DNA from 3 places in the Robertmurraya sp. DFI.2.37 genome. Region 2 is predicted to be linked to each of the others. Evidence: riboswitches for the same ligand, from Rfam matches in the RefSeq annotation. Region 2 holds a riboswitch; each other region holds the start of a gene.

Region 1 (10,150 bases), on a different contig from region 2:
CACGTACATTGTGAAATGCTGCTCTTAAAAAAATGGCTTTATTAAACAGAATTGTTAATAAAACGATTTTAAGCTCATTTCGTATGAAACATTGGTTTCGCTCACCTTTCAGAGTGATTGAAAGGTCTTCAGATTCCATGAACGATGGGTGAAACCTTTCTTATTCTTATCGTTTTATGGAATGAAGGAGGAAATGAGCCAAAAGTCAATACCAACATATAGCAAAGCAAAAGAAATCAAAGGACACACGTTCAGCTTAGAAAGGATGATGACAATGTGTGGAATTACCGGATGGGTTGATTTTCACCGCAACCTCTCAAATGAAAAAGACACGCTCGAAAAAATGACAGAGACACTGGCGAAACGAGGTCCAGACGATACAAATATATGGACAGACACACATGTTGGTTTTGGACATAAGCGGTTGATCGTTGTCGATGCAGAGGGTGGCAAACAGCCGATGGTACGTACGAAAAGTGGCAACCGCTACATCATTTGTTACAATGGTGAGCTCTATAATACGGAAGACATTCGCAAAGAACTCCTAATAAAAGGATATTCGTTTCAAGGTCATTCTGATACAGAAGTTCTGGTATCTGCCTATATGGAATGGGAAGAAAAATGCGTTGATTTTTTAAATGGGATTTTTGCCTTTGCGATTTGGGATGAAAATAAACAGCAGCTCTTTATTGGAAGAGACCGCTTAGGTGTGAAGCCATTGTTTTTTTCAGAGCATCATAAGGGGTTAATTTTTGCTTCGGAAATAAAGGCACTTCTTGCACATCGGGAAATGAAGACAGAGATAGATCGGGAAGGTTTGTCAGAAATATTCGCACTAGGACCATCAAGATCCCCAGGAAGTGGTGTTTTTAAAGGTATACTTGAATTAAGACCGGCCCATGCTTTAACCCTTTCAGCGAGTAACGGTTTGAAGATTTGGCGTTACTGGAATGTGAAAAGTGAGAAGCACGAGGACACAATCGACGAAACGGTTGAAAAAGTACGTTTCCTATTTAAAGATGCGGTTGAGCGCCAGCTTGTTTCCGATGTCCCACTGTGCACATTTTTATCAGGGGGCGTCGATTCAAGTGCGATTACGGCCATTGCGGCGCTCGAATATGAGAAAACGGGAAAAGGTCCTTTGCATACTTTTTCAATCGATTATGAGGGGAATGAACAATTTTTCAAAGCGAATGAATTTCAACCAAATTCAGATGCGGTTTTTATAAAGCAGATGACGCAGGAATTTAACACCATCCATCATAATTATGTGATTACCCAAGAAGAGCTAGCGCAATTTTTAAAAGAGTCTGTTCAAGTCCGCGATTTGCCAGGAATGGCTGATATTGATTCCTCATTATTATGGTTTTGTCGCGAGATAAAAAAAGAATTTGTTGTCGGTTTGTCTGGGGAATGCGCTGATGAAATCTTTGGCGGCTATCCATGGTTTCATCGCCCAGAAGATCTGCAAAGAGAAGGATTTCCTTGGATGCGCTCCATTCATGAGCGCCAAAGTTTATTACAAGAAAAATGGCAAAAAAAATTAAGTTTACGAGATTATATGATGGAAAAATTCAATGCGACAGTCGCAGAAACTCCAAGGCTCGATGGAGAAAACTCTTTAGAAGCTGGAAGAAGAGAGCTTTTTTACTTAAATATGATCTGGTTTATGACCACTTTACTAGATCGCAAAGATCGCATGAGTATGGGTGCTAGCTTGGAGGTACGCGTCCCTTTTGCGGATCATCGATTGGTTGAATACGTGTGGAACATCCCTTGGGAAATGAAAATGTACGGAAACAGGGAAAAAGGTTTGCTCCGTAAAGCGTTGGAAGATGTTTTACCACATGATGTATTGTATCGGAAAAAAAGTCCTTACCCAAAAACGCATAATCCGAAATACACAAAAGAAGTTCAGAATTTACTAGCAGAAATTATGAAAAACCGTGGCACCGTTCTCTATGAATTTTTCAATGAAGAAAAATTGAAAGCCATTATTGCTTCTGAGGGTGCTGCTTTTAAAGAACCATGGTTTGGCCAGCTAATGACAGGCCCACAGCTTCTTGCCTATTTAGTACAGCTCCATTATTGGTTTGAAGAATACAATATTCAGCTTGTGGAATAGTTGTACGTTCCGTATGAAAAGGTTCATGAGGACACACTCTGGCGAAAAAAGCAAAACCGTGTCCTCATGAAGGCTCATGAGGACACGCTCAAGCCCCAAACAAAACCATGTCCGCATGAAGTGCTCATCAGGACATGCTCTGACGCAAAAAACTCATGAAAGGCCCTAGAGGACATGATCAAGCAAAAATAGCCCGGATGAACTTTACAAATTGAACGTAAGTAGTTCCTTTAATATTATTCTCACAAGCTTGCTTAAACGAGTGCTCTTCCAAAAGAAGTTAGCAAAGAAGCGGTCTTCTCACTGTAAAACATTAGGGACAGCTGCAAAATTAGACATTGTGTGAAAATTTTCCGTAGCCTTTTCGTTTGAAATTTTTACTAAGAGTTCTTTGGATTTGTTTTTTGCTCAGAAGAGATTTACACCATTCAAATAATTCGTTCGTTGTTACTTTTCTTTCAGGAAGCGAAACTCTTGAAGACTACGTAAAACGGCATTTTCTATACTTTCTTCATGCGAACAGCTTTGACAAATTAAAGTTCCAGGCTGTAGTTTTTTTAGAAAAAATGAATGACATTTGGAGCAAAGGATTCCTTTCGTTAGTTCAGAGTATTGATATTTTGGCTTATAAGCATTTGGATAGTAGGGATGGTTTTCCGCTAAAAGAAGGTCAGCGAGCTTTCTATGTTTATCATTTAAATTGGATTTATTATGTTTTAATTTTGTCATGAAGCGATTGATTTGTGAGGGGAGAATCATCGTTTGATCAGGTGATGCATGATACAAAGTAAAGTGGGGGTGATTAAAAACAAGATATGATTTAATGGGAAAATGCTGTCCTTTTTCTTGTAAAAGCCTCTTTAATAATGACTCACATCGTTGTAATTGGTGGAGTGGATTTTTTAGGGGGGTTCCACTAACATACTTCCAAAGCTCTCCGTCAATGGTAAAATCTCCTTCAAAGTATTTTATATCAAAAATGTACAAACTATCTTGAGCGATACCTAAAGTATTAATTTGAAAAAATGAATTATTGTACTCTAATAGAAGACCATTTAAAAACAACCACTCTTCTGGAAAACTCTCCAACAAATCATCAAATTTCTTCTCTCCTTCAAACCCCTTTTCGTGATTTTCATAGTAATGATAGTCTTTATCTGATAAATGTTTTCGACGGGCTAAAGAGCGTAGAATCAATAACTCAGGGGATTCAAAACGAGGTAAAAGAACCAATGGATCACAACCTTTCAATTTTTTCAATTCTATCGTAACATTTTTTGATAGGTGAATAAAGTTGACGCACAACTAGACTTAACGATAATCTTATAAACGGGGTATATTAAACGAATAGGGTAGGAGGAACGGTGAATGAAAAAGTATATTTTGTTCATTTTGATCCCGTTGCTTCTTTTTTGTGGACTACCAGTTGGTGCAGTAGAAAAAGAAGAGCATAGTTTTCAGGATGAATCTATTTATTACATAACGATTGATCGGTTTAACAATAGTGATTTTTCAATTGACTTTAGCGTCGATGCTGATGATCCAAATCGCTATCATGGCGGTGATTTTCAAGGAATTATTGATCGGCTTGATTATATTAAAGGGATGGGCTTTACAACAATCGGTCTATCTTCAGTATTTGATAATGAAGACAATGGGTATCATGGCAACTGGACAAAAGATTTTTATCAGGTTGAGGAGCACTTTGGTACTCTTGAAACATTGAAGAAGCTTGTACAAACCGCTCATGATCTAGGATTAAAAATTGTAATCGATTTTAATGTAAATCACGTCGGTCCGAATCATCCATGGGTAAGCGAGGCCGATAAACAAGATTGGTTTCGACAAGAAAAGGTTAATGGACTTCCTACTTTAGCACATGAAAATTTAGAAGTGAAAAATTATTTGCTTGAGATGGCAAAATGGTGGGTTGAAGAAACGAATATTGATGGTTTTCGACTGGAATATGTCGAGCATATTCCTGTTGATTTTTGGCTTGATTTTGCACAGGAAGTTCGAAAGGTGAAGGAAGATTTCTTTTTACTTGGAGATATCCAAACAGAGGATGCGGCTTTGTTGGAACGATATCAAAAAGTAGGTATTGATGGATTCCTTGATTATTTATCTAATAGTGATTTAAGGGCTGGATTTTCCAAACCTGATCAATCTCTGCAGGCGGTAGTCGAGCAGTCGCAACAAAATCAAGACATTTATGAAAATTCATCCTTGTTAACAAGATTTATGGATAATCAGCATGTACACCGTTTTACGAGGGATGCGGTCGTACAAAATGAGCATCCTGGTCCAAGATGGAAGATGGCTCTAACGTATTTATACACAACACCTGGTATTCCATTCGTCTTTTACGGGAGTGAGATTGCCTTGGATGGTGGAGAAGAGCCTGATAATCAAAGACAAATGGACTTTCGAACTGATAAGGAATTAATAGACTATATAACAAGTATCGCTAAAATTAGAAATGAAAATCCTATGCTAACAAGAGGAAGTATGGAAGTACTCTTTGAGCAGGATGGAATGATCGTTTTTAAGCGGGAATATGAAGGGGAAACTTCCGTTATTGCTATTAATAATACAACAAAGTCCCAATCGGTAACATTGAAGGAAGAACTGGAAGATGAAAAAGAACTTCGCGGATTGTTGAATGGTGATTTAGTGCGCAGTGAAGCTGGACAGTACCGAATCATTCTTGATCGAGAAATGGCAGAAATATATGTACTAACGGAAAAATCAGGACTCAATCTTCCGTTTATTGGAGCTACTGCAAGTGTCGTTATTTTGTTTATTGTCTTTTTGATTCTTGTCAAAAGGAAGGCTCGAAAACAATAAAGAAAATGGAGAAAAACTAACCTGTTTTTCTCCATTTTTTATTAAGGTTAAGCGGGAACGCTCATTCTCTCAATGATTCGTTCAACAAAGGTTGCGATTCTTCCCATATCGACGTCTTGTGGTAAAAGTTCCACTTTTAATGTAACAGCAAGATTTGTTCGCTCTTTTAAGCTGTCGCGAAAGGCATTTACAGCACCGCAAAATTTGGGATAGAAACTATCTCCGGTACCGAACACACCTGTGACAAGATGTTCCCAAGAACCACTCTCTAACTGAGCCTGTAATGGGACCATTTCTAGCGGTACTTCTCCATCGCCCCAAGTATAAGTTCCAATCAGGAGGCCATCAAATGTTAAGAGTGAATGTAATGGAAAATCCTCCACTCGATAACAAGAGATATCGAGTCCTTTTTGCTTGAACTGCTCCATAATTATACGTGCAAGCTCTTCCGTATTGCCACTGATGGAGCTATAGACGATAGCTAGCTTCATAGTTCATCAAACCCATTCGATTCAGTTACTTTCGTATAGGTTCTTGATTTTTGTTCGAAGAAATCAGATTTCGTTTCATTCATCATTTCATCGCTAAACACTTGAATCCATGGCATTGGGTTGTCACGACCACTATAATGGTTTTCGAGTCCTAATTGGCGAAAACGTTTATTTGCTAGATATTCAACATAACCTTCGAATTCTTCTAAATTGATTCCTTCAATTTCTTTTAAAATATAGCGGGCCCACTCCTTCTCTAATTCAACAGCGTCTGAAATGGAATGATAAACATATTGAATATTTTCTGGCGTATTAAGCTCTGGGTTTTCGGTTAACAAAATTCGGATGAATTGGGCAATAAAGTAGGCATGCTGCATTTCATCTCTTTGAATATAGCTTATCATCGTACTTGTCTTAAGCATTTTTTGTTGTCTAGCAAGATGATAGAAAAAGGCAAACCCTGCGTAAAAATAAATACCTTCTAAATTAATCGACTGAACCGCTAGTTGAAATAAATGCTGTGGAGTTGGTTCCTGACGGAAATTCTCATAGGCGATTAAAATGATTTCATTTCTTTTTCGGACAATCGGATCATCCTTTGCTTGATTAAAACGTTCAATTTGCTCGCTTAAAGGAATAAGTGAACTTAAAATATAGGAATAGGATTCATTATGAACCGCTTCTTGTTGAGCTATAACTGCAAAAATGGCTTTAAAGCTAGGGTCGGTTACATAATCCATAACTTGTGTCATCGTTGGCGTTTGCAGACTATCTAAGGATGCCAACTGCGTGTTGACCCGTAAAAACACGTCCTTTTCAATGGAGCTTAAATGATCCCATTGCTTAATATCATCTTGCATATTTATTTCTTGCGCCTTCCAAAAATTTGCTAGCAGTGTTTGATACATGCGATACATTTGTGGGTAGGCGATATCATTCCAGTTAAGGATACCAGATGCTTTACCGTTAATAATGCCTGTTGCTTTATTAGGAAATTCGGGATTTAATAATTTAATCTTTTTTAAAGTGCTAGTCATGAAAGAGGGCTCCCTTCTTTAGCTGTTAACTGTTGAAATTAGATTTTTATCAGAACAAGTCTCCAATTTAAGTTTGAAACTGGAGATTTCGTCATGCAGCGGTGCGATATTTAATGATGCTTTATGCTTTTTTATTAACTATGGCATGCTTCACATTCTTCAATTTCAGTTTGTGAGGTGCTGCGAACATAATAGGTTGTTTTCATGCCAGACTTCCACGCTTCTAGATGAAGCTCAAGCAGCTCCTTTGCTTTAATATCGTGGCGCACATAAAGATTGAAACTAATGGCTTGATCGATGTGCCGCTGTCTAGCAGCGTTTTGCTTAATGCTCCATTTTTGATCAAGTTCATGCCGAACTTTACGATAGTAATAATAAGTTTGATGATTTATATCTGGTGCTGTCACCTTAAATTTAAAGTTTTTCTTCTCCTCTGCATATTCGAGGGCATAGAGCGGATCGATACCGTCTGTTGAGCCACCGATTTTTGCTGTAGAAGAATTAGGGGCAACTGCCATCATCCAGCCATTTCTTACCCCAAATGCTTGAATGTTTTCCCGGAGCTCAGCCCATCTAGACGTTGTATATCCTTTGCGTTGAAAATAGTCTCCTGATTCCCATTCAGACCCTTTAAATAGGGAATACGCTCCTTTTTCTTTCGCTAATTCCATCGATGCTTTAATCGTGTAGAAAGCGATGTCCTCATAGACTTCATCGGCATAATGAACAGCTTGAACTGATTCCCACTCGATACCTTTTAAGGCAAGGAGATGATGCCAACCAAAGGTTCCAAGTCCGACAGCTCGATATTTCGCGTTCGTTGCTTTAGCTTGGTGGACAGAAATATCATTTATATCAATCACGTTGTCTAGCATTCTCATTTGAATGGCAATTAATCGTTCTAAAACATTCGCTCTGATCGCGTTTGGCAAATGGATGGAGGAGAGGTTGCAAACGACGAAGTCCCCAGGCTTTCTAATTATTACGATATTTCCATCTGCATCTGTAAATTCGCTTTGAATCGTAGTTGCTGACATGTTCTGACTAATCTCCGTGCACAGATTACTGCAAAATATCGCTGTACGTCCATGTCCAAGCACATGCTTATTCGGGTTTTGTCGATTAACTTCATCGCGATAAAACATGTAAGGCGTTCCTGTTTCCAGCTGAGCAACCATGATACGAACCATAATATCCATTGCCCGGTATGTTTTACGGGGAAGAAGTGGATGGTTGACAGCCTCCTCATATTTTTGTGTGAAAAACTTTTCATCTGTTTCGTCGTAAAAATCCTCTAAACCAAGTGGATTTCCGTTTTCATCTTTCCAACCCATCATTTGTTTTACTTGATGAGGACAGAAGGTGTGCCATTCCCCAATACTTTTTCCATTTTCATCGACCTCTTCGATCTTTTTCATGAAAAGGTCAGGAATGGAAACGCCTGTAAAAATATCGTGCGCTTTTCTTCGCTCGTCGCCGTTATTTGTTTTTAGATCTAAAAAGCCGTTCATAATATCTTTATGAAAAATATCTAAATAAATGGCGACAGCACCTTGCCGTTGACCAAGCTGATCGACGCTCACTGCAGTGTCATTAATTAAGCGAATCCAAGGGACGACCCCTGAAGAATTTCCTTTAAACTTTTTAATATCGGAGCCGAGCGCCCTTACTTTTCCATAGTAAATTCCGATACCCCCGCCATCCTTACTCAATCGAGCGATATCCCAGTTGTTTAAGTAAATGCCGTCTAAGGAGTCGTCCACTGTGTCAATAAAACAGGAGGAGAGCTGACCATAGCTTTTACCGGCATTTGCTAGAGTTGGTGTAGCAACGGTCATATACAAGTTGCTTAAGGCCCAATATGCTTCTTTCACATACGACAATCGCTTTTGCCTTTCTTCATTTTTCATTAAGGTCATGGCGATGATCATGAACCGTTCCTGTGGAAGTTCATATACATTTTGATGATAGTCCTTTGCTAAATAGCGATCGGCTAAAAGAAATAATCCCATATATGTAAAAAGGGAATCTTTATCTGGGTCAATTTCTTGTCCCAATTGTTCAATTTCCTCCTTACTGTAGGCTTGAAGGAGATCGTTTGAGTAAATTCCAATATCGCTTAAGTATTGAATAAGATGGAAGAAATCACCATATTTTTCGTTAGGTTCATACTTGCGAGAGGTTGCCGCTTTTTCGTAAAGCTCAAGCAGGAGCATATGTGCAGCAAGAAAAGTCCAGTTTGGTTCGATCATATCGACATGATTTAATGCATATTGGAGAACCGTTTGCTTGGAAGTACGTTCGTCTGTTGTAAGCAGCTGTTGTTCAATTTCCGTAACATTTAGGTTGTATTTTTTTGCCGTGTTCTTCAGGGCTTCAAGTACCCTTTCATTTTTGGTTGCGATTGTACTCATTGTTCAAAATCTCTCCCTTAATTTTTCGGAAGAGAGAAAGGTAACTAAAAAACCCACCTTCAAAAATGAAGATGGGTTAAAACGCTGATATTTAGTAGAAAAGGAACAAGCCTTTTTTGCTTAAACACCTTCGTTTTACCTTCCCAACTCCCGAAGAAGATAATGACGTATAAAAAAGGCAGGTCTCCTGACTTGTGCTTCATCCTACTTTAGGTCCTTCCCATCGAGATGATAGTGGCTTTTCCTATTTCGTCACACTTACAGTTGCGGGTACAGTTCTGGATTCTCACCAGATTCCCTATTAAGTCTATTTAAGACACCTAATTTATCGGTTGTATACTATATATTGTGGTATATGGTTGTTTTACTTACTATATATGTAAGATTGTTTTATTATAAGTGATCTATTTTAAAATGACAACCGTTTTAGCGATAATTTACAAATTGAACATCGATTGATAAATCGGCTTCTTTTACTGCAGCGATAATTGCTTGCAAGTCGTCGCGGCTTTTCGCTGTAACCCGAACTTGATCATCCTGCACTTGGCTTTTAACCTTTAAACCGCTATTTTTAATTAAAGTATTGATTTTTTTGGCATTTTCTTTATCGATTCCTTGCACAAGCTTTGCTCGTTGTCTTACAGTTCCTCCAGACGCGCCTTCAATTTTTCCATAATCAAGATTCTTAATGGGAATGCCTCTTTTAATCATTTTACTGAGGAGAACATCCTTTAATTGTTCGAGCTTGTATTCATCATCTGATACAAGGACAAGTTCTTCATTATCAAGGGTTACTTTACTCTTGCTTCCTTTAAAATCATACCGTGTGGAGATTTCTTTCATCGTTATATTAATTGCATTCGTCACTTCGGAAAAATCTACTTTTGATACAATATCAAATGAGCTATCTTTTGCCATCATGAGCCCTCCTTTAAATACATGTATAATTTCCCTTCTAGGCTCCATTATAGTAAAATATAGCAGTTCAAACAACTTTCGGAAAGACTACTTTCGCATGAAGTGTAAAATAGAGGAGTGTATGGCAATGGCTTTAAATGATTATGTAGGGCAGGTATTAACTTTAACGGTTGCAAGGTATGCCCAGTTTGGCTACTTTTTAACGGACGGAGAAGAAGATGTTCTAATGCATGAAAATGATACGGAGCTTGAATTAAATGAGGGCGATGAAGTTGAGGTTTTCTTGTATGCTGATTCCCATGGGCGAGCCTCAGCAAC
Region 2 (10,150 bases):
AGAATAGCATCATCCAAGTAATCGTTTAAATTTTTTATTAAAATTAATGTGGATGATATATCATGATTGGCCTTATGGTTCATGCTGAAATGCGTAATATTGTAACTTATGTCTCTTTCCATAATTAATGTGCCAATGACCTTTTCACGGTTAAAGATCGGGTAAATATTTTGTGTTATGTAACGTCCTTCTTGAGTTTTCGCTTTAATATTCTTTGACACTTTTCCCGTTTGCAACGTTTGCCACACTCCAGGTTCATTGCCAATTTCAGCCCTTTGCCCAGTAGGAGAGTGTTTATAGATAGATTTTATTCTTGGCTTAACATGATAGACAACGATTGCACCGTCTTTTTGCCGTGAGGGTATGTCGATAAAAATATCGCAGTCTAAAGAATCACCAACTACATCAATAGAATCGGCAACCTCTATTATTTTATTAATATCTTCTTTCGTTAGACTGCTATATTTTTGACATAGAAAGGGTATGTTTGTTTTTCTATTCATACATAATCACAATTGTTCGAGCAATTTCTCCCATTGAACAACGGCGATTCATACTCAATTGCCTCAGCATATGATAAGCTTCATCTTCCGATATTTTTTTATCCTTCATTAGCAAGCCTTTCGCCATATCAACAACTTTTCGATCTTCAAGCTTTTTTGATATTTTCTCATAATCATTGCCTAATTTATTGATTTCTTGACCTCTGGCAATTGCCACCTCAACCGTTGGAATAAACGATTTTTCATCCAATGGCTTTACTAAATATCCTAATGCTCCAACATCTTTGGCCTGCTGAATATAGTCAAGATCATTAAAGGCACTAAGCAGTAAAATACCGCCAGCAAGCTTATCATGTTTAATAATTTTACTAGCTTTTAGCCCATCTAATATAGGCATTTTTATATCGATGATAACTAAATCAGGTTCATAATTTCTGCATACGTCAATTGCTTCAAAGCCATCTGAAGCCTCGCCTACAACATCGAAGCCTGCTTCACATAACAAATCACGAATATCCATTCTTGTAATAGGTTCATCATCGACTATTACAATTTGACTTTTCATATCGCTTCTCCTTAATCAAAAATTATTTAAATGGTTCCTTGCAAATAATCTTTTAATTCTTTCATTCCTTCTTCTAAAGATATGGAAATAGGGAATATCCGATCTGCCCCTGCCAATTTTAAATACTTTTCAGAAAGGAGAATATCCTCTTTACTTTTTGCTAAATCAATTTTTGTAATGATTCCTATTACAGGCTTCGGAAAAACGGAACCAAACGATGGAGGAAAATAGTTATACTCTTCCGTACAATCGTGCACAAGCCCAATAAAATCAGCGTCAGCCGCAGAGACGATTAACGCTTTATAATAAAAGCGATTCTCAATGTACTCTCCTGGGGTATCAATCGCATACTCAAAAGGAACAATAGCCTGTGTCTTTTTGTATTCAATGTTTTCACCATGTAACTTCTGACATAGCGTTGTTTTCCCACTACCTGTTTTGCCTATGAAAATAATCTTTTTCATCATAAAGCATTAAGTCCTTGTGATGGTTGGGATTGAGAATTTTAAAATCTCGGCTAGTCCACTTATGACCTCTTTTAATGCATGTTCAATTGAAGATACATCTCCCGTAATGACAACGGAGCCACTGAAGCGATCGACAAAACCAATCTCAACGTTACCTGATTTTGTCGCAATATCAGCAGCAATAATAGAAGCTTCACTAGGTGTGATCGTTAGAATTCCAATCGCATTCATACTTTGATTATTAAGACCTAACTTTTTTTTCAAATCTGGAGTGGGATTTGCAATAATATGGGCTAAAGTGACTTGTTTCCCAGGAACATATTCCTGTATAACCCTTGCCCTTTCTTCCATGTTCATCCATCCGTTCTTCTATTTGATTTTGTCCAATAAATTAAGTATCTGAAATTCATTGGATTGAAAAAAGGAGCCTTTGAAAAAGTTAAACATAACTTTTTTCAAAAGCCCCTTTGCCCTCGAAGTTTAATCAGCACTACCTTGTGCCTTCTCTAATTATTTTATCAAAGCTGGAAACGTTGTCAATCAAATTTTTGTGAATTATTGATGAATTTATTTAATGGTTTCAATAATTGTTTCTAAATCTTCTATGGATGGAATTTTACAATTCGTTTTCGTACAAGCGTCGACTAATGCCGCTTCACTAATCACTCTTTTCTCTTTAACCACTTGTTCGTAAGTTACACCACATTGCCGAAGTGATGTGGGCATATCGAGCTCTTTTTGCAAATGGCGTATATATTGATTTAGATTCTTGACGCCGATTCTACAATTTGTAGAGGAGAGACCCAGTATTTTTGCTAGTTTTGCATATTTTTTCGCAGCATGACTATAATGATGATTTGAAAAATCCTGTATATCAGCATTAAAATCGATAACAGTTGTTAAGAGGAGCGAATTCATTCTACCATGGGGAATATGAAAATGCGCTCCACTAGCATGGGCAATGCTATGATTAATACCAAGTCCGGCAATATTAAAGGCGATCCCCGCTAAACATGAGGCGTGATGCACTTTCTCCCTTGCTTCAAGATCGTCACCATTTTTATATGCCCTTGGTAAATACTCAAAGATTAATTGAATTGCTTTTTCCGCAAAGGCATCTGAAAAATCAGTAGCATTGATGGAGACATAAGCCTCGATACCATGGGTTAAAACATCCATCCCTGTATCTGCTGTTATAGCAGGAGGAACTGATTTCACTAAATTAGGAGCAAGTATTGCCTCTTGCGGTAATAATGAATCAGAAACAATAGGATATTTCAACTGTTTCTCTTGGTCAGTAATGACAGAAAATGATGTTACTTCTGTCCCTGTACCGCTTGTTGTCGGAATCGCAATTAGCTTTGGCTCTGTTTTTAGAATCGATAGTTTTATCGCGAAATCCTTGATGGCCTTTGCAGCATCAATTGTGGAACCGCCTCCGAAGGCGATAATAACACCAGGGTTTAATTCCTCGATTACCTTCACTCCGGAAACTACGGTCTCGATTGGTGGATCGGGTACGATCTCGCTAAAAACCTCAAAATCATTGTTCCTACCTTTCATACGAGCTAACACTTCATCCAACATCCCAGACTTTTCGATAAAAGGATCTGTGATTAAAAAAATATTTTCATTTGTTAGTTGCTCTAGGCGATCGAGAGCATCGTCTCCCATAAATATTTTCGTTGGTAAATAAAATTCCTTCACTTCTGTCTCTCCTTTCTAATCATCAAATGAAAAACACGCAGGGCATCTTCAAAACGATTCAAGTACAAATGATACCTGCTAGGGCTGAGATTTTTCGCAAATTCCTTCGTCATTCTTCAATAAATAAGACCCTTTCTTGACTTATCCCAAAAGTTTGCTCGGGTCCTCCCTGCTTGTGCTTGAGGTAAATACAATAATGGGAAGTAAACCTTCTTTTCTAAACTTGTTAAACGATATTGTAAGTAGAGCGATTTTGGGCTCATGTTCTGGGAACCAAAGCTTCACACGACTTTCATTATGAGTAAAGAGCAACACCAACATATAACAAAGCCAAACAAAAAAAGAGAAGCCTTACAGAAAGATGAACTCATCTTATCTATAAAGCTTCTCTGCTTTTTTCTACACGTCATTGTGTTCAGTTCAAGATTACTACTAAGATTTATTTTTGTCAAAGCTTATCACAAATTCGTAACGATTCCATCTGCATGTATGTTATCATTGTTGTTTTAAGAAGCTTGTCGCTTTAACATTATACTCGGAATTTGCTTATCGCTTCTTGTAATTCTTGGGCCATGCTGCTTAATACCGAGGCGGAAGCGGTGATATCCTCCATTGAAGCGTTCTGCTCTTCCGATGCTGCCGCTACATTCTGAATATTTTCCGCTGATTGTTTGGCAATATCTGATACCGCTTTAATCTCAGGAACCATATTTTGAGTGCTCGCTTGGACTTCATTCAAAATCGCTGAAACTTCCTTTGAATTATTAACAACATTCACGATCATTTGAACAATTTCTTTAAAAGTGTCTCCTGTTTTATAAACAAGTTCTATGCTATCCTGAACGGATTGTTTATTATCATTCATAGCGGAGACGGTTCTTTCTGTCTCATTTTTTATTTCTTGTATAATGTTGAAAATCTCTTTCGTTGCATCACTCGATTGCTCGGCTAGTTTTTTCACTTCATTTGCAACCACTGAAAAACCTTGGCCATGTTCACCAGCTCTTGCTGCTTCAATTGAAGCATTTAACGCCAGTAAATTGGTTTGCTCCGCAATATTTGAAATCATATCAACGATTTGAGTTACCTGGTTTGATTTTTCTCCCAATCTATCTACACTGCTTGCTGTTTCAGTGGTCGCTTGATGAACAAAGTCGATTTGTTTTAATGTATTGGCGACCACCTCACTCCCCGCATTCGCCTTTTTATTTGTTTCCGTTATTAATTTTGTAATTGTGGCAGTTGCATCCAGGGCCTCCTCAATGACATTTGATATTTCATTCGCCCGATTGGTTGAAATCGTTGTATTTTCAACTTGTTGTTCAGATCCTGTTGCTACATCCTGAACAGCCAACGTAATTTGCTCAGTAGCTTTGCTTGACTCCTCAGCGCTGGCAGATAACTGCTCAGAAGTAGCAGCAACCTGCTGGGACTGTAAACTAACTTTTTGAATAATTTCGGCCAAATTATCTTTCATTCGATTTAAATGCGCTGCCATTTGACCAAACTCATCCTGACTATTCGTCGTTAATGTATAACTCAAATCTCCATCTGCAATTTTTTCGGCCATTCCGTTTACATCGTTTATATTTTTTACAATCCATCTACTATAAAACAGAATAATGACAACTACGAGCGCCACTCCTATTAAACTTACAATCATTAAATTTCTAAATAATGAAGACAAAGAAGCGTATAATTCTTTATCTGGAACGACAAGGCCGATTGTCCAATCTGTAAGCGGTTCTTTTTTAAAAAACAGTGAATAATCTCCTGTCTGATCTTTAAAATGGAGAATTCCATCGTCGTTCTCAACTATTTGATTGCCTAATTTTGCAAGCGCTGTGTTCGGATCGTCTTGTATGTTTACTTGCATTGCCTTTTCAGCTTCAAGATCTGCTATATATGTCCCATTCTTATCTATTAAAAAGGAGTAACCGGTTTCCTCTACTTTCGTATCACGAATCATTTTTTGGATTTCACTTAAATCAATGTCGCCTGTAGCCACTCCCATGAAGTTATCCTGATCATCATAAAATGGAGCACTTGCTGTAACCATTGATACATCAACATTCGTATCTAAATATGGACTTGTAAATACAACACTTTGATCAGTATCCTTGACAATCGTGTACCAATCCTGCGCCGTATAATTGAACGCTGGATCACTGTACTCCTGAGTTGTTTTTATAGAACCCTCTTCCCAATAAGCAAATGCTGAGAAATGCTCAACGTCATTTTTATATTTGAACGGCTCAAAAAATATTCCACCACCGAACGTTGAATCATTTGACGGAATAGCATTTAATAACATTTCTTCATAGGTGTTTAAAGAGTAATCCTTTGGGGATATTTCAACTTGTCTCGCGATTAACTCTGGTATTTTACTATGTGCTACCAAGCTTTTTCCAATTGTCTCTGTAATACTCTCCAGTTGATTATTCATGCGCTCTTCAATTTGCTGCTCCAGTATATTTTTTGAACTGATATAAGAAAAAACAATTATTGCCCCTAATATGAGTAATAATAACGGCAGAATTAATGATAGAGTACGCATTTTCACACTTTTGAATTTCACTATTTTCCCCACTTTCTAAAAGTCATTTCATCTTCTTTAATCGATGTTTCTTTTTAACTTAAAATCATGGAGTTTTCATTAGGCTTGCCAATCCCCTTATATTACCACCTTCTTTTCGGCTGAACTTTGAGTTCTCCAATTGTGATAGACGGTTTAATAGTTTGGCCCCCTATGCACTATTTCGGTCTAAATTTACCATCATATTAAACAGGCAAATAGACCTATGCCTTTTAGTCTGCAACTAAAGGTAAATGATAATTTGCAATTGCGTGAAAATAAAAAAAAGAAGCTTTAATAGAAAGAATTTCTTTCCATAAAGCTTCTTTGCTTTGTTTACACGCCATTGTGCCTAACTCAACTTTACAATAAGGGCCCTTTTTCTGTCAATAATTTGACAGCTGGAAGCATCTTCACTTCATACAAACCACAACATTGTGATTTTAAACAAAAAGGCATAGTGAGGTTCTTTTCACTACGCCGTTAACAAAAAGATCCTACCTCGAGATCATTTTGTTTTTTCTACACGATCTTCAGATAAATGACCTGACTTAAGGCTAAACCTTTCACAGTGGCGGGACCGTGTTGGACTTTCACCAACTTCCTTTACCTGAAACCGTTATATTTTTGTTTATATTTTTATACTAACAAATTCATCCATAAAATTCATCTATAATGATCCGTTTTTCGCAAATCATTCATAAGTTTTTTCCTCCTCCATTTACACCCATACATCATTGCCGCTCCTGGTTGAAAAATGAACAGTTAATCAAACGGTCATATAAACTAAACGACGAGGGCGCTTTTTCTTAAAACGCCCTCGTCGTTTACTAATTTAATATAGAAATTTTAACTACTTTTCGTCCCCATCTTATTGCTTGAGCATCGTTTGGCATTAATACGTCAATTTTATGACCCTTAATGGCACCTCCCGTATCACCTGCGATCGCTTCACCATAGCCTTCCACCCATACTTTGGAACCGAGTGGAATAACAGAAGGGTCTACAGCGATTAATTTCATATTTGGATTCTTTCTAATATTATACCCCATATACGTTAATCCTGTTTTTGAACTTTCATGACTATAGGCAGTAGCGGTGACATACATGGTATTTTTAACGGTGCTATTTTCCTTTGGCGCCCTACTTTTAGCCTGTGTTTTATTTTGATTAACGACATTAGCTGTCTTAACTGCATTTTGACGTTCTTGTTTTAACTTGTTTTGAGCTTGAGTTAATTGTTTTTGAAAAAGTTCCTTCTCTTTTTCCGCGAGATGGATCTCGTTATTCACCGCATCATATTTTGCTTGAACAGCAGCCAATTCTTGTTGTCTTTTCTGCAAACTGTTATCCAAGGTTGTTTGACTAGCAGCTAATTCGGTATATTGTTTTTCCAATTTTTCTTCTTGTTGATCAATCGCTATTTTTTCTTCTTCAATCTTTGCAAGATCCGCTCTCTGTTGTTCTAGCAAATCTTTATCCGCTCCCAGGATCGTCGTAACTGCTGACACCCGTTCAAATAAATCAGTAATACTCTCAGCATTGAGTAGAATGGCTACAATCGCATTCACCTGATCATTATGCTGCAAAGAAACCAGCCGATCTTCCATTACTTCTTTACGGGTATGTACCTTATCCTGAAGCACAATGATTTCTTCTTTTTTATCTTCAATTATTTGTTTCGTTTTATTTATTTTTTCTTCAAGAGCATTGATCGTTTCAGTCGTCTTTACGATTTCCGTCTCGATGGCTTTCAACTCTTTTTGAACATTTTGCAGTTCAGCCGCTATTTCCTGCTTTTCAACTTTTTTTTCATTTATCTTTTCAGCATTTTGCTGAAGTTTGTTTTGACTAGAAGTGATCATTCCTTGACTTGTTTCTGCATTTGCCACAATACTTGTTGAAAATAAAACTACACTTGTTAGAGCGATGGCTCCCCTTTTTAAGGAATGCATAAGACAACCCCTTCCTAATACATTATTTATAACATAGGAGCAGGGGTATTTTGATTACAATTATATTAAAATAGCGATACAAATCGTTGCAAATATTAAATTTGAATGTTTACGACACTTATTCTTGCAAAAAAAGCCCCGCAAAAATTCATACCATTTTCGCGAGGCACCATTTAAATATTAACAATCCATAAAGTTTACTTTAAATCCTTTCGCAAAAGCGCTTTTCAATCATTATAGCTTGCGCCCATTCGTTTCAATCACTTCTTTATACCAAAAAAAACTGTCCTTTTTAATGCGGCGGAGATCGTGTTCCCCTTCTTCATGTTGATTCACATAAACAAAACCATATCGTTTTTGAAAGCCGTTCAACCAGCTTAGAAGATCAGTAAACGACCATGTACAGTAGCCAAGGACATTGACTCCGTCGGAAATAGCTTCCTGAACGGCTTTTATGTGTACTTGCAAGTAATTGATCCGATAATCATCCTTGACGAGACCCTCTTCCAGCTTATCGTATTCACCTAAGCCGTTCTCGCTAATTAAAATTGGCAATTTATAGCGATTGGCAATCCGTCTCAAAGCAATCCTGAGACCAGTCGGATCAATATTCCAGTCCCAATTCGTCCTTTCTAAATGGGCGTTTTTAACTGTTTTAAAAAGGCCGGGTACCCCGGTATCTTGAGAGGAACCTTTTTTTCCGGTTGTATTCAATTTTCCTTCGGCAATACCATCAAGCGGATTCTGTTCAAAAGTTGTCGTTTGATAATAGTTTACTCCCATGAAATCCGGTTTCCCATCCTTGAGTAATTCGAAATCCCCGTCTTCAACAGATGGTGTTAAACCTTTCTCCTCTAAATACTTCCACGCAACTTGTGGATAGGTGCCCCACGCATACACATCCATCCACCAATGGGCATTTAGTTCCTCAGCATTTTCCGCAGAAAGAATATCATCTGGTTTTGAAGAAGCTGGGTAAGAGGGTGAATAGGCAAAGCTCGGCCCGATCTTGCCATTTGGTACATACTTTCGAAATTCTTTAATAGCACTAGCATTTGCTAGATTGGCATGATGATTCACCTGATAAAAAAGCTTTTCATTTTTTACCCCTGGAGGATGCAGAGCTGTTCTATATCCAAAACTAGTAAAAATATTTTGCTCGTTTAGACTCACCCAATACTTTACTCGGTCGCCAAAATGCTCAAATAAAGTAATCGCATAGTTTGTGAAATCCTGAATAATTTCCCGCGATTCCCAACCGCCATATTCATCCTGCAATGCTTGCGGCAAATCCCAATGATAGAGTGTTAATATAGGTTCGATCTTATTTTTAATAAGCTCATCTATTAAGTTACTGTAAAAATACAAGCCTTTTTCATTTATATCCCCTTTACCTTGAGGATAGATTCGTGTCCAAGCAACAGAAAAGCGATACGCTTTTAATCCCATCTCTGCCATGAGACGCACATCTTCTTTATATCGATGGTAATGGTCCACAGCGATATCACCTGTTGTCCCTTTAAACGTTTTTCCGGGAATACGGACGAATTGATCCCAATTGGATGGCCCTTTTCCGTCTTCATCCCATGCTCCCTCTACTTGATAAGCAGCAGATGCCGAACCCCATAAAAATTCATGCGGAAATGGTTTTAGTCTTTCATGTATCAATTTCTAACACCCCCGTGCTTAAATTTTGATCGTTCACATTTTACTGGTTAGAAAGATTCGCTGTTCTTCGCAAAAAATGATATAGAGCTCCAATTAAATTGGAGTCATTTCCAAATCGGCATGGTTCAACGTGAATATCCAAGCACTCATGATTCGGTTTCATAAGTTTTAACTTTTCATTAATTTGCTCAATAAGCCCTTCACGTTTGCTAATCGCACCACCGATTAAAATTTTTTCCGGGTCAATAATATACTGTAAATTATAAATACCTACAGCCAGGCGCTTCATAAATTTCTCTATTTCATCCTGCACTTCCTGATCGCCTTCATCCGCCATCTTAAATATTTTTCGCCCATCAAGAGCAGCAGGTTCCAGGCCTTTTCGCTTCGCAACTTGGATAATCAGCCCTCCTGTTGCAGCTAACGCACTCCACGACTCCCCGATTGGCTGGTTTAAATAATCTTCAAGCAACATGTATCCAAATTCCCCGCCGAACAGGTTTTTACCATGGCGAATTTTTTGATCGAGGACAAGCGCTCCTCCAATGCCAGTGCCGATGATAATGCAAATATAATCCTTAATCCCCTTTGCAGCGCCAATCCACCCTTCAGCTAACCCTGCGCAATTTGCATCATTTTCTAGCTCAACACGGAGCTGTGTCCGTTCTTGAATCATTTCTTTTATATTGGGTCCATGAATATATTCAATG
Region 3 (10,150 bases), on a different contig from region 2:
GTTCATAGGTCTTTCCTTGAAAATCGCCAAAGTGCATTTCTCTAAATTCCATAACGGTTTTCGGCTCCACTTTAGGAAATAACAGCTTTATTGTGTGTAAACAGCGATTTAAGTCGCTGCATACATACAAATCATAGGCTTGCTCATCTAGTTGATAGGAAGAAAGCTGTGTAATCGCCTCCATGCTTAAAGGTGAATCATTCCAGCCCATATATTGCTTCCTTCTATTTCCCTCTGTTAAACCATGGCGAAATAATGTAATAACCACAGTACCATCCATAACATGATTTCAGTCCCTTCCACTGAAGCTCCAAGTACATCCCCTGTAATGCCTCCGAACCATTTCACCACTTTGACACGAATCAAACCATAACAGAGAATGGCAACGCCAACGAGTATAATGAATGGAAGTATGATCCCACTCCAGCCGCTAATAAGGATAGCGGCAATTATGACAAAATAAACTGGATATCCAACTAACGAACGTTTATTTCCCGCTTCCTGAAAAAGAGCAGCCAAACCATCCTTTTTAGCTGAAGGAATCGTCACCAACACAATGCCCATTACACTTTTCCCAAGAAACGGGATAAGCATGATCAAAAAATAACTGGCATACGTCATTGAAGCTAGAATCTCATAAATAAATAAAAATCGACCGCTTAATAAAACAAGAACCGATAAAACGCCAAAAGCACCTGTTCTTGGGTCCTTCATAATCTCTAATCGCTTAGCCTGATCTTGATAGGAGAAGAACGCATCACTAGCATCCATCCACCCATCGAGATGGATGCCACCAGTCATCACGATAATCGCAAGCCAGAGTAAAAATGCAGTTGCTAAAAGCGAAAGTGGTGAATAATTGGTTAAAAAATACAGTAATGCACTATAAAAAATCCCTTGCAGTAAACCGACAAGCGGAAATGTTTTAATACTACTCTTTAAATGTTGATGATCGAGAGGGAGGGCGGTGCGAATCGGTATCGCAGTGAAAAATTGCAAATTCAATAGGAAGCCTTTTACAAATTTCACCCTTCTGTCCCCCAACTGCTTACGATTCTTTTAATTTTGTCCCAATCCATATAGTCCTTTAGCTTGAGAGCTAATTCATCGTATTTCAATTCCTTTAAGTCCTGGCGGTATAATATATTTTTTGTTGGAAGCTGCTTGCTTCGCCGAATTTCATTTAACCAAAAGTTTCTAAACTCATCATTGTGAAAAAGATGATGGACATACGTTCCAATTGTTTTTCCATCTTCACTATAGTAGCCCTCTTCTTTTCCATCCTCTAAAATTAAAAAGGGGCTCCCTTTCTCGATCGGTTCCGTTACGCCAAGATGAATTTCATAGCCTTCAATCGGCCGACTGCCTTTGACTTTTATTGATGGGGCATATCGCCCTTTAAAGCGCACTGTTTTTTTGTCTGCTGTAAATACCGTGGTACTCGGAATCATCTGAAGTCCCTTTAAACGATTGCCAACAACACCTGTGTCAGAACCTGCCACATCAACAATTTCTTGACCCAGCATCTGATATCCGCCACATAAGCCAACGATCCGACCACCATTTTCTACATATTCGGTCAAGCGCCCAGCTAGTCCTGACTCCAGCAAATACGTTAAATCATTGATTGTGCTTTTCGTTCCTGGAATGATAACCGCATCAGGCCGACCAAATTGGGACAGATTCTTAATAAAGCGCACACTCACATCCTCTTCATCATAAAACGGCTCAATATCACTGTAATTAGAGATGTAAGGTAGATGAATAACAGCGATATCAATATCGCCATTCCCATTTCGATTCGTTTGAATCGACAGAGAATCCTCCCCGTCAATCATGTGATTGTGAACATAGGGCAATACCCCTAAAACCGGCACCCCTGTTCTGTCCTCTAGCCACTTCACTCCATCCTCAAAAAGGCTCATATCTCCACGGAATTTATTAATAAAAATTCCTCTTACTCGCTTTCGCTCGTCTGGGGCAAGCAATTCCAATGTTCCAACCACATTCGCAAATACTCCACCTCGATCAATATCCGCAACAAGGATGACTGGGACGTCGGCAAGCTCCGCCACTTTCATATTGACAATTTCCCGATCCTTTAAATTGATTTCAGCCGGACTTCCCGCTCCTTCAATGACCAATACATCAAAGCTTTCCCCTAAGTGCCCGAGAGCCTTTTTAATAACCTTTATTCCTTCTTCGTAAAAATGAGCACGGTACCCTTTGCCCGATAAAGTTTGTACCGCTTTTCCTAGCAAGACAACCTCTGACTGCATATCCGATCTTGGCTTCAGCAAAATGGGATTCATCCATACAGTCGCTTCCGTTTTCGCCGCCTCGGCTTGAATGCCTTGGGCCCGTCCAATTTCTTTACCATCCACTGTCACATATGAGTTATTGGACATATTTTGAGACTTAAAAGGAGCAACCTTTACTCCTTCGAGGGCAAAGAGCCGGCAAAGAGCCGTCACAACAAGACTCTTTCCTACATCCGAAGCTGTACCTTGAATCATCACACCTTTCATACCATTTCCTCCTTCATTACAATAGGAATTCCAGCTTCCACTAAATAAGCCTTTTCGGACCGGGCAACAAGCGTTTGATGCAAATTCCCGATCATTCTACTATATTCCAAAACAAGCTTATTCCCATGGTTAATCCCTTCCCACAATACTTCATTGCTCACTAAAATCAGCTCAGCACAGTGGTCTTGGATCTTTTCTATCCCTTGCAGTAATCTCGTTAATACTTGCGGATTCCATTCTTGTTGAGAAAACAATTCATTGTTTAACAGCGTCGTTACACAATCAAGAAGAACAATATCTTTACTAGTGAAAAATTCAGCTACCACTTCAATCCCTGTTGACTGTTCCCATGTTCTCCACGGCCATTCACTCTCTTCTCTTTCCTGCTGATGCCTTGCAATTCTCTTTGCCATTTCCTGATCACTTGCTACACCAGTCGCAAGATAATGAAGAGTACCACCTAGCTTCCGTGCCTTTTCCTTTGCAAGTTGCTCTGCAAAAGAACTTTTTCCACTTCTGACTCCACCTGTAATAAATATCATTTTCTCCATCCCTTTAACGCCGCAAGTAATTGGTTATTTTCGGCTTTGCTCTTAATGGCAGCCCGAAGCCAATGACCCTCTATTCCCGGAAAATTCATCGTATGCCGAAGAACGATCCCCTCCTGCAATAAATACGCAAACAGCGGCAGCTGTGATTCGATATAGGGCCATCTCAAAAGGTAAAAGTTCGTTTGCGATGGAGAGAACTCATATCCTTCCTTTTGAAAAAAAGCAAAAAGTCTCTTTCTTTCATTCTCAACGTAATCGCGTGTCTGCTCAATAAACACTTCTTCTTTGAGACATGCCTCCCCCGCACGAATGGCAATGCCATTAACACTCCAATGAGATTTATAGTTTTTTAGACTAGCGATTATATGCTTATCAGCCAGTATGTACCCCAGTCGCAAACTAGGAATTGCAAACATTTTCGTCATTGAACGAAGAAGAATAACATTGGCATAGTGCTGCAAAAACGGAACAAGAGAGCGGTATCCTTTGTAAAAATCATAGAATGCTTCATCTATTACTAAATAAGCTTCATGTTCTTTACACCGTTTGGCTAATGACAGCATTTGCTCAAACGAAAAACAAACACCTGTAGGATTATTAGGATTACATAAAAAGACAGCCTCAACTTCATTTAATGGCAACTCGTTCAAAGAAAACTGCCAGTTTTCGTCTAAAAAGTGATAGATAATTTCACAATGATTCGCCCGACAGGCCTGTTCATATTCTGAAAAGGTTGGCTGGATAATGAGGATCTTTTTACGCGCAAATAATCTCCCTAGCAATGCAATAAGCTCTGCTCCACCGTTTGCGACCATAACCATTTCTTCCTCTAGCTTTTCCTTAGAGGCAATCATCTCCCTCAAAGAGGCTGCTTCTGGATCAGGGTACTCAGCAATGTCCGAAAACAAATCAGACCAAATTTCTTTTAAAATTTGCGGTGGTCCTAACGGATTAATATTCGCGCTCAAATCAATGATTTCTTCCGGAATGGGCAGATTCATAGCTTTATAAATATAACGCGGATTTGCTCCATGTGCTGGCCAATTCAATTGCAATTCCTCCAATCCAAAGTAGAAGGATAAATAGTATAGTCGTACTTGTTAAAATGCGATTTGTTAATAGAATATGGGCTTTTTTCAACGGCGTGTAAGCTTCACCCATGCGAGCCCGGTTGGATACCAGCCCCTTATAATAATTCACGCCACCTAGCTGAACTCCCAAAAGAACTGCCACCGCTGCCTCAAGCCACCCGCTGTTCGGACTGGGATGTTTTCTTGCATCCCGCAGAAATATCCGCCAAGCATCCGTTCTTTTTAGCAATAATGGTTTGTGAGCGATTAACATCATATAACCAGAAAGACGACTAGGCAGCCAATTAACGAGATCATCAAGCTTTGCAGAGGCCCAGCCAAATTGGAGAAAGCGTTCATTTTTGTAGCCGACCATGGAATCACATGTGTTAATCGCACGATACACCATCGCTAATGGGGCACCGCCAATAAAAGCCCAAAACAAGGGAGCAGTCACCCCATCACTTGTATTTTCAGCTACGGTCTCTACCGTTCCTCTGACTAATTCGCTTTCATCAAGCCTCTCCGTGTCCCTGCCCACAATATAGGACAACTTTACACGCGCTTCTTGCAAATCACCTTTTTGCAGTGGTTTGTATACTTCAAGAGCAGCTTCCTGCAGGCTTTTTCGAGCAATTGTTGTCGCAATGAATAGACTTTCCACTAAAATCCCTGCAACCACATGTATTTGATAACTCAGCCACACAACACTAGCTGTTGCCAATAATACAGTGAGCACGATCAACAGCACCATTACGGCTCCTTTTACCCGCGGTGAATCCTTTTTATTCAAACGCTTTTCTAGGAAGGAGATAAAAGCGCCCATCCACTTCACAGGGTGGGGCCATTTTGGCGGATCTCCAACAATGGCGTCTATGACAACGGCAATCGTTAACGCAATCAAATGATTGATCATAGCTGTTGCTTCCTTTTGCGACTGTTTTCAACGGCTTCTGTTGTACATTGAAAAACACCTTGACTAATAAGCTTTCCAAGTGGAGTAATCGTTCCAGCAAACTCTAGCTCTTTCCCTGTTTGCGTTGCTGCAATAAGAATACTATCCGTTGACGTTCCAGTGGCGATCGTACCCGTAACCATATCCACTACCTTTTGATTCTCCATTGCCTTTACCTTTGCTTCTGTAGCCGTCATGACGCTTTGGATAAAAGCCTCCTCCGTCAGCTTCCCATTAATAAATATCCATGTATTAATTGTTCCAGGGATGAGTTCAAAAGAGTGCTCAACACTTTTCGAAGCATCGACTGCATTGCCAACTCCTGCCGTCACAATCACAAGTACAGAGAAATCATCTACCTTTAACAATTTATAGGCAACATCCTCAACATGAACCGCCGTCATCATCCCGATTGTCTCCGACGGTTCAAAGCCCCGTTCCCTTAAAAATTGCCCCATTTCTTGACGATGATCGGCGCAATCATAGCTTTTATCCACATGACGATTAACAAAGGTATGGTGCCAGCCCAACCCTGAACCTACCACTCCCGACGACATGGTGCGCAACGGGATTGGCGATTGAAGAGAAATATACTCCTTATTGATTTGCATATAACTTGGTTCAATAACAACATTTGCTTCATTCGCTCCATACTTTGGCAACAATACCATTTGCGGTACAGGAATGCTGGGATGGGGATGCTTTTCAACATCGGTATGATAGACCTCTTTTATTTTTTCCACCTTCACTACTTCATTCGGAATATCATTTGAATGCACACCGCCATTTTCAAGGAGCAAAAGGCGATCACAATAAAGGCTTGCTAGATTCAGGTCATGGAAAATCGAAACTACGGTCAATCCCTTTTCTCTTGTCCATTTCTTTAATAAATCCAGCAATTCCTTTTGGTAGGAAAGATCAAGATGATTCGTCGGTTCATCTAACAGAAGAATTTCTGGCTCCTGAACGAGAGCTTGTGCCAAAAAAACCCGTTGTCTCTCACCCCCGGAAAGGTCTTGAATGCTTTTATGCTGAAATGAGGCTATTCCCGTTTGCCCCATTGCTTCTTGGACGATTCGTTCATCCTCATCACTCCAAGAGCGAAACCACCCATCTTGGTGGGCATAGCGACCGAGGGAGACCGTCTCTTTCACCGTATAGGAAAAAGCTTGTGAAGAATGCTGGGACAAAACCGCAATCATCTTTGCTAGTTCCTTCATCGTGTAGCTTTTAATGGACTGACCCTTTATCGTGATCCTTCCTTGCTGGAAAGGCAATATGCCCGAAATCATTTTCAGCAAAGTCGTCTTACCGCTGCCATTTGGTCCAAGCACTCCAAATAGCTCCCCTTCTCCAACTCGAAATGAGACATTCTTCACTATCAATTCTCTTGCGTATCCACCTGAAAGCTGTTCTACCTTAAGCATCTGATCCACTTCTTTCCGCACTTCGTCTTTTCATTAAAATAATTCCGAAAGCTGGAGCGCCAATTAACGCGGTTATCACTCCGATCGGGAGTTCAATTGGAGAAATGATCGTTCGTGAGACTAAATCAGCCAGTATAAGAAATCCGCTCCCTGTTAAAATGGATAACGGGAGTAAATGGGTATGGTCTGGCCCCCATAACGTTCTTGTTAAATGAGGAATCACAAGACCAACAAAACCAATCGTTCCCGAAACAGCTACCGCTGCACCAGTCAAAATGGAGCCAGCAATTAAAATAATCATCTTCCTTCTCTGTACATTCACACCTAAATGCTGGGCGCGCTCTTCTCCAAAAGACATCGCATTAAGTTCTTTGCTATTGGCAATGAGGATAATGGAGCCTAAAATAAAAAACGGGAGAATAATTTGTATATAACTCCAGCCTCTCATCGACACACTTCCAAGAAGCCAACCAATAATCTGCCGCAGCTCTTCTCCTGTCAAAGCGATTAATAAGGAAATAAATGCCCCTAGGAAAGAACTGAATATAATTCCAGTTAAAATAATCGTTTCAACTTTCATCGCTCTATCAATTTTCCGAGCAAATCCCAACACTACAAATATCGTTAAAAACGCAAAAAGGATACTGAGTAAAGGTAAAGTAAAAGCTCCTACAAACGGGAGCGAAAACTGAAAAAACAAAGTGAGAACAGCACCTACTGAAGCCCCCGAAGAGACTCCTAATGTATAGGGATCTGCCAGTGGATTCCGCAAAAGACCTTGAAAGGCCGCTCCTGCAATTGCGAGAGCCGCCCCCACTAGTCCTGCCAAAATAACTCTTGGTAAACGAATACTTAATACGATATTCGTTTGCATCGGATCAATATGATCAATAGAAATAAAACGGAAAATTTCAGCACCGATGATCTGTATGATATTTCCAATCGGAACAGAAACCGTCCCGATGGAAATACCTAATAATATCGCAATAAGCAAGAAAGCGATCGCGATTATATATGCAAAAGCTCGTTGACCCCTTCTTTTCATGGTTTTCTCTCCAAACTAAGTAGGATTACTCAAATACTTCTGGATAGATCGCTTTTGCCAGCTCCTCAAGCCCCTCTGCAAGCCTTGGACCAGAACGAGTTACAAGATCTGAATGCACATCATACACCTGCTTATTTTTCACCGCAGCTACATCCTGCCAGCCCTCTCTTGAAAGCAATAAATCGACAGCATTTTCTGTATAATATCCATAAGTTGTAATCATGACGTCCGGATTGCGCTCAATGACAGCTTCCTCGTCCAAATTTACCCAGCCTTCTAAATCTCCAGCACCGTTTTCTGCATGAATAAGGGTGAGCATCTCATCCATAAAAGTATTTTTCCCAACAACAAAAATGTCTGGAGCAGGGTTGACCTCAACAATAACTGATTTTGTCTCAGTGATTTCAGCAGCTTTTTCCTCTATTTCTGCAATCTTTGTTTTCATGTCATTGACAATTTCTTCTGCTTTCTCCTGTTCACCTGTAGCAGTTCCAATCATTTCAATCGACTCATATATTTCATTAATCGTGGCAGCATCATTTACAACAAGAACTTTAATGCCTGCATCACGCAATTGCTGTAAGCCCTCCGTCGAATTATGAGCATTTGATGCGTGGGCCAAGACTAAATTCGGTTCAAGGGAAATAATCTTCTCAACATTCATTTCCATACCGCCGATTATTTCCTTTTCATATACTTCCTCAGGAAAGTTATCGTGCTCAGAAACCCCGACAATTTCGTTTCCAAGACCAAGAGCAAAGGCAATTTCCGTATTGCTTGGAATTAACGATACAATTTTCTCTGGCTTAGACTCAATTACGACCTCCTCACCAATCGCATCTGTGATCGTTACAGGAAACGCTTCTTCATTGACATTTTCCGCGCTTCCCTCTGTTTCCTCGACTGCATTGTTTTCCTCTACTGGTGTTTCAGACTCTCCGCAACCTGCTAAGATTCCTATTGATAACATGAGTAATAATAAAATTGAGTACCATTTCTTCATCTGTTTTTCCTCCAAAATTAAGTAGTCTGTTGGTGAGCATAAAAAAACATCTCCACTATAAAGAAATGGAGATGTTGGATTTGCAGCATTGACAATAAATGGCTTCCAAACACCTCCCTATCCTCGTAGGTTTATGGTGCAGTTGAAATAGGCAGGTCTCCTGGCTCATGGTCATAGCAAAACTGCTCCTTCCCATACCGATGTACAGTGGTATTTGCAGCATGCTCCCATTAACAGTGGCGGGACCGCGTTGGATTTTCACCAACTTCCCTTTTAAGTCTAAGAGAAAATTGCCATTTTTCACATCTGGAGTCAAAACTGACACCTAAACAAGCTTTATTTCCCTTAAAGACACCTATTACTGTAAACGAGTTATTTTCAATCTTGTTTAAATGAAAATACACTCAAAAAGTATGAAATTTTCCGTTGCTTAAATTATACACTATTTTGCTTCAAGAAAAGTTAACAAATTGCGAACTATTCCAATACAACCGGAATAGCATTCCCTAATTCAATCCCATTAACAGTGATGTGACAGCAGCGTGCGTAAAGCTTCACTCCAGCAGATTTAGCTTCGTTCAGAGCTTCAGCAAATTTTGGATCAATATGCTTCGCAGCGGTCATATAGGAAAGATCGTTGCGCTGAACGATGAAAAGGATAGCCGTTTCATAATGTTTCGAGAGCTGTGTAAGCTCACGCACATGCTTCGTTCCTCTTGCAGTGACGGCATCCGGAAACATTCCTTTCTCTCCTTCTGCTAACGTTACACTCTTAACCTCTAAAAGAAGTTCTTTTCCTTCTTTACTTTCTAACAGGAAATCCCAGCGAGAATCACTCAGCTTATATTCCGCTCTTTTATAAAACCAGCCGGCAAACTCATTTAACCCCCCCGATTTAAGACCATTCTCAACAAGCTTGTTCGGGAGAGCCGTATGAAGGGAAACAAGGCTTGTATGTGTTTCATTTTCACATAGCATCGCTGTCCACTTCGTTTTTCTCGCAGGATTTTCATGATCCATAAGCCATACTGTTTTCCCTGGTAGTAAAAGTTCCTTCAATCTTCCAGGGTCAGCCAAGTGAGCCACGGCTAGTTCGTCTGTTTCAGGCAATTGGCAGTGGAGAATAAAGCGATTCGGTCTTTCAATAAATGTTGCCTTTGTCAGCGCTCTGGGGAATGGCAGCCATAAGCTTTCTTTTTTCTTTTGCATTTCCTCAGCGCCTCCTAGCTTGCATACATTTTCCATTCACGTGTTTTTTTATCAAAAACAAGCTTTGCATCCGGCTTTCCTTTTGCCATTTTTTCGTACTCTTCGTACATATCATCCATGTTATCAAAATCACCGAGCACCCAGATAGGAATCTCTATCGCCGTTCTTGTTTGAACATTGTCATGAATAGAGATAAGAATTCCCTCTTTCATCATGATCTTCATATTTAGGATTAGCTCCATATGAATCGGAGGAAATGGCCGTTTCTTTTTAATGCCAAGGATACTCTTGGCAAGCTTGCTATCAGTCATTTTCGCTGCTAATACTTCTCCAAGCATATGGTAGAAATCTTTCATATTGCG

The links. Region 2 has a riboswitch for cobalamin ahead of PZE06_RS17630 (methyl-accepting chemotaxis protein). Riboswitches for the same ligand answer to the same signal wherever they lie in the genome.
Region 1: another riboswitch for cobalamin. It lies ahead of PZE06_RS04265 (ribonucleoside-diphosphate reductase subunit alpha); the one in region 2 lies ahead of PZE06_RS17630 (methyl-accepting chemotaxis protein).
Region 3: another riboswitch for cobalamin. It lies ahead of PZE06_RS10360 (ABC transporter substrate-binding protein); the one in region 2 lies ahead of PZE06_RS17630 (methyl-accepting chemotaxis protein).

What each region holds. Positions count from the first base shown of each region.
Region 1 covers NZ_JARGEJ010000005.1:56,116-66,265, forward strand. The annotation lists gene asnB (asparagine synthase (glutamine-hydrolyzing)) at 275-2,125, shown strand; gene PZE06_RS04245 (nuclease-related domain-containing protein) at 2,573-3,358, opposite strand; gene PZE06_RS04250 (alpha-amylase family glycosyl hydrolase) at 3,494-4,972, shown strand; gene PZE06_RS04255 (flavodoxin domain-containing protein) at 5,020-5,463, opposite strand; gene PZE06_RS04260 (ribonucleotide-diphosphate reductase subunit beta) at 5,460-6,500, opposite strand; gene PZE06_RS04265 (ribonucleoside-diphosphate reductase subunit alpha) at 6,635-8,914, opposite strand; cobalamin riboswitch at 9,075-9,253, opposite strand; gene PZE06_RS04270 (YajQ family cyclic di-GMP-binding protein) at 9,341-9,832, opposite strand; gene PZE06_RS04275 (CvfB family protein) at 9,960-10,150, shown strand, end outside.
Region 2 covers NZ_JARGEJ010000038.1:637-10,786, forward strand. The annotation lists gene PZE06_RS17605 (histidine kinase N-terminal domain-containing protein) at 1-503, opposite strand, end outside; gene PZE06_RS17610 (ANTAR domain-containing response regulator) at 496-1,068, opposite strand; gene PZE06_RS17615 (EutP/PduV family microcompartment system protein) at 1,095-1,532, opposite strand; gene PZE06_RS17620 (BMC domain-containing protein) at 1,542-1,886, opposite strand; gene PZE06_RS17625 (1-propanol dehydrogenase PduQ) at 2,103-3,242, opposite strand; gene PZE06_RS17630 (methyl-accepting chemotaxis protein) at 3,772-5,820, opposite strand; adenosylcobalamin (AdoCbl) riboswitch at 6,300-6,450, opposite strand; gene PZE06_RS17635 (3D domain-containing protein) at 6,648-7,772, opposite strand; gene PZE06_RS17640 (glycoside hydrolase family 1 protein) at 8,007-9,440, opposite strand; gene PZE06_RS17645 (ROK family protein) at 9,481-10,150, opposite strand, start outside.
Region 3 covers NZ_JARGEJ010000015.1:22,129-32,278, forward strand. The annotation lists gene PZE06_RS10320 (histidine phosphatase family protein) at 1-268, opposite strand, end outside; gene cobS (adenosylcobinamide-GDP ribazoletransferase) at 238-1,029, opposite strand; gene PZE06_RS10330 (cobyric acid synthase) at 1,026-2,528, opposite strand; gene PZE06_RS10335 (bifunctional adenosylcobinamide kinase/adenosylcobinamide-phosphate guanylyltransferase) at 2,525-3,070, opposite strand; gene cobD (threonine-phosphate decarboxylase CobD) at 3,067-4,128, opposite strand; gene cbiB (adenosylcobinamide-phosphate synthase CbiB) at 4,085-5,065, opposite strand; gene PZE06_RS10350 (adenosylcobinamide amidohydrolase) at 5,062-6,531, opposite strand; gene PZE06_RS10355 (FecCD family ABC transporter permease) at 6,524-7,576, opposite strand; gene PZE06_RS10360 (ABC transporter substrate-binding protein) at 7,602-8,579, opposite strand; cobalamin riboswitch at 8,713-8,923, opposite strand; gene sfsA (DNA/RNA nuclease SfsA) at 9,057-9,788, opposite strand; gene PZE06_RS10370 (hypothetical protein) at 9,803-10,150, opposite strand, start outside.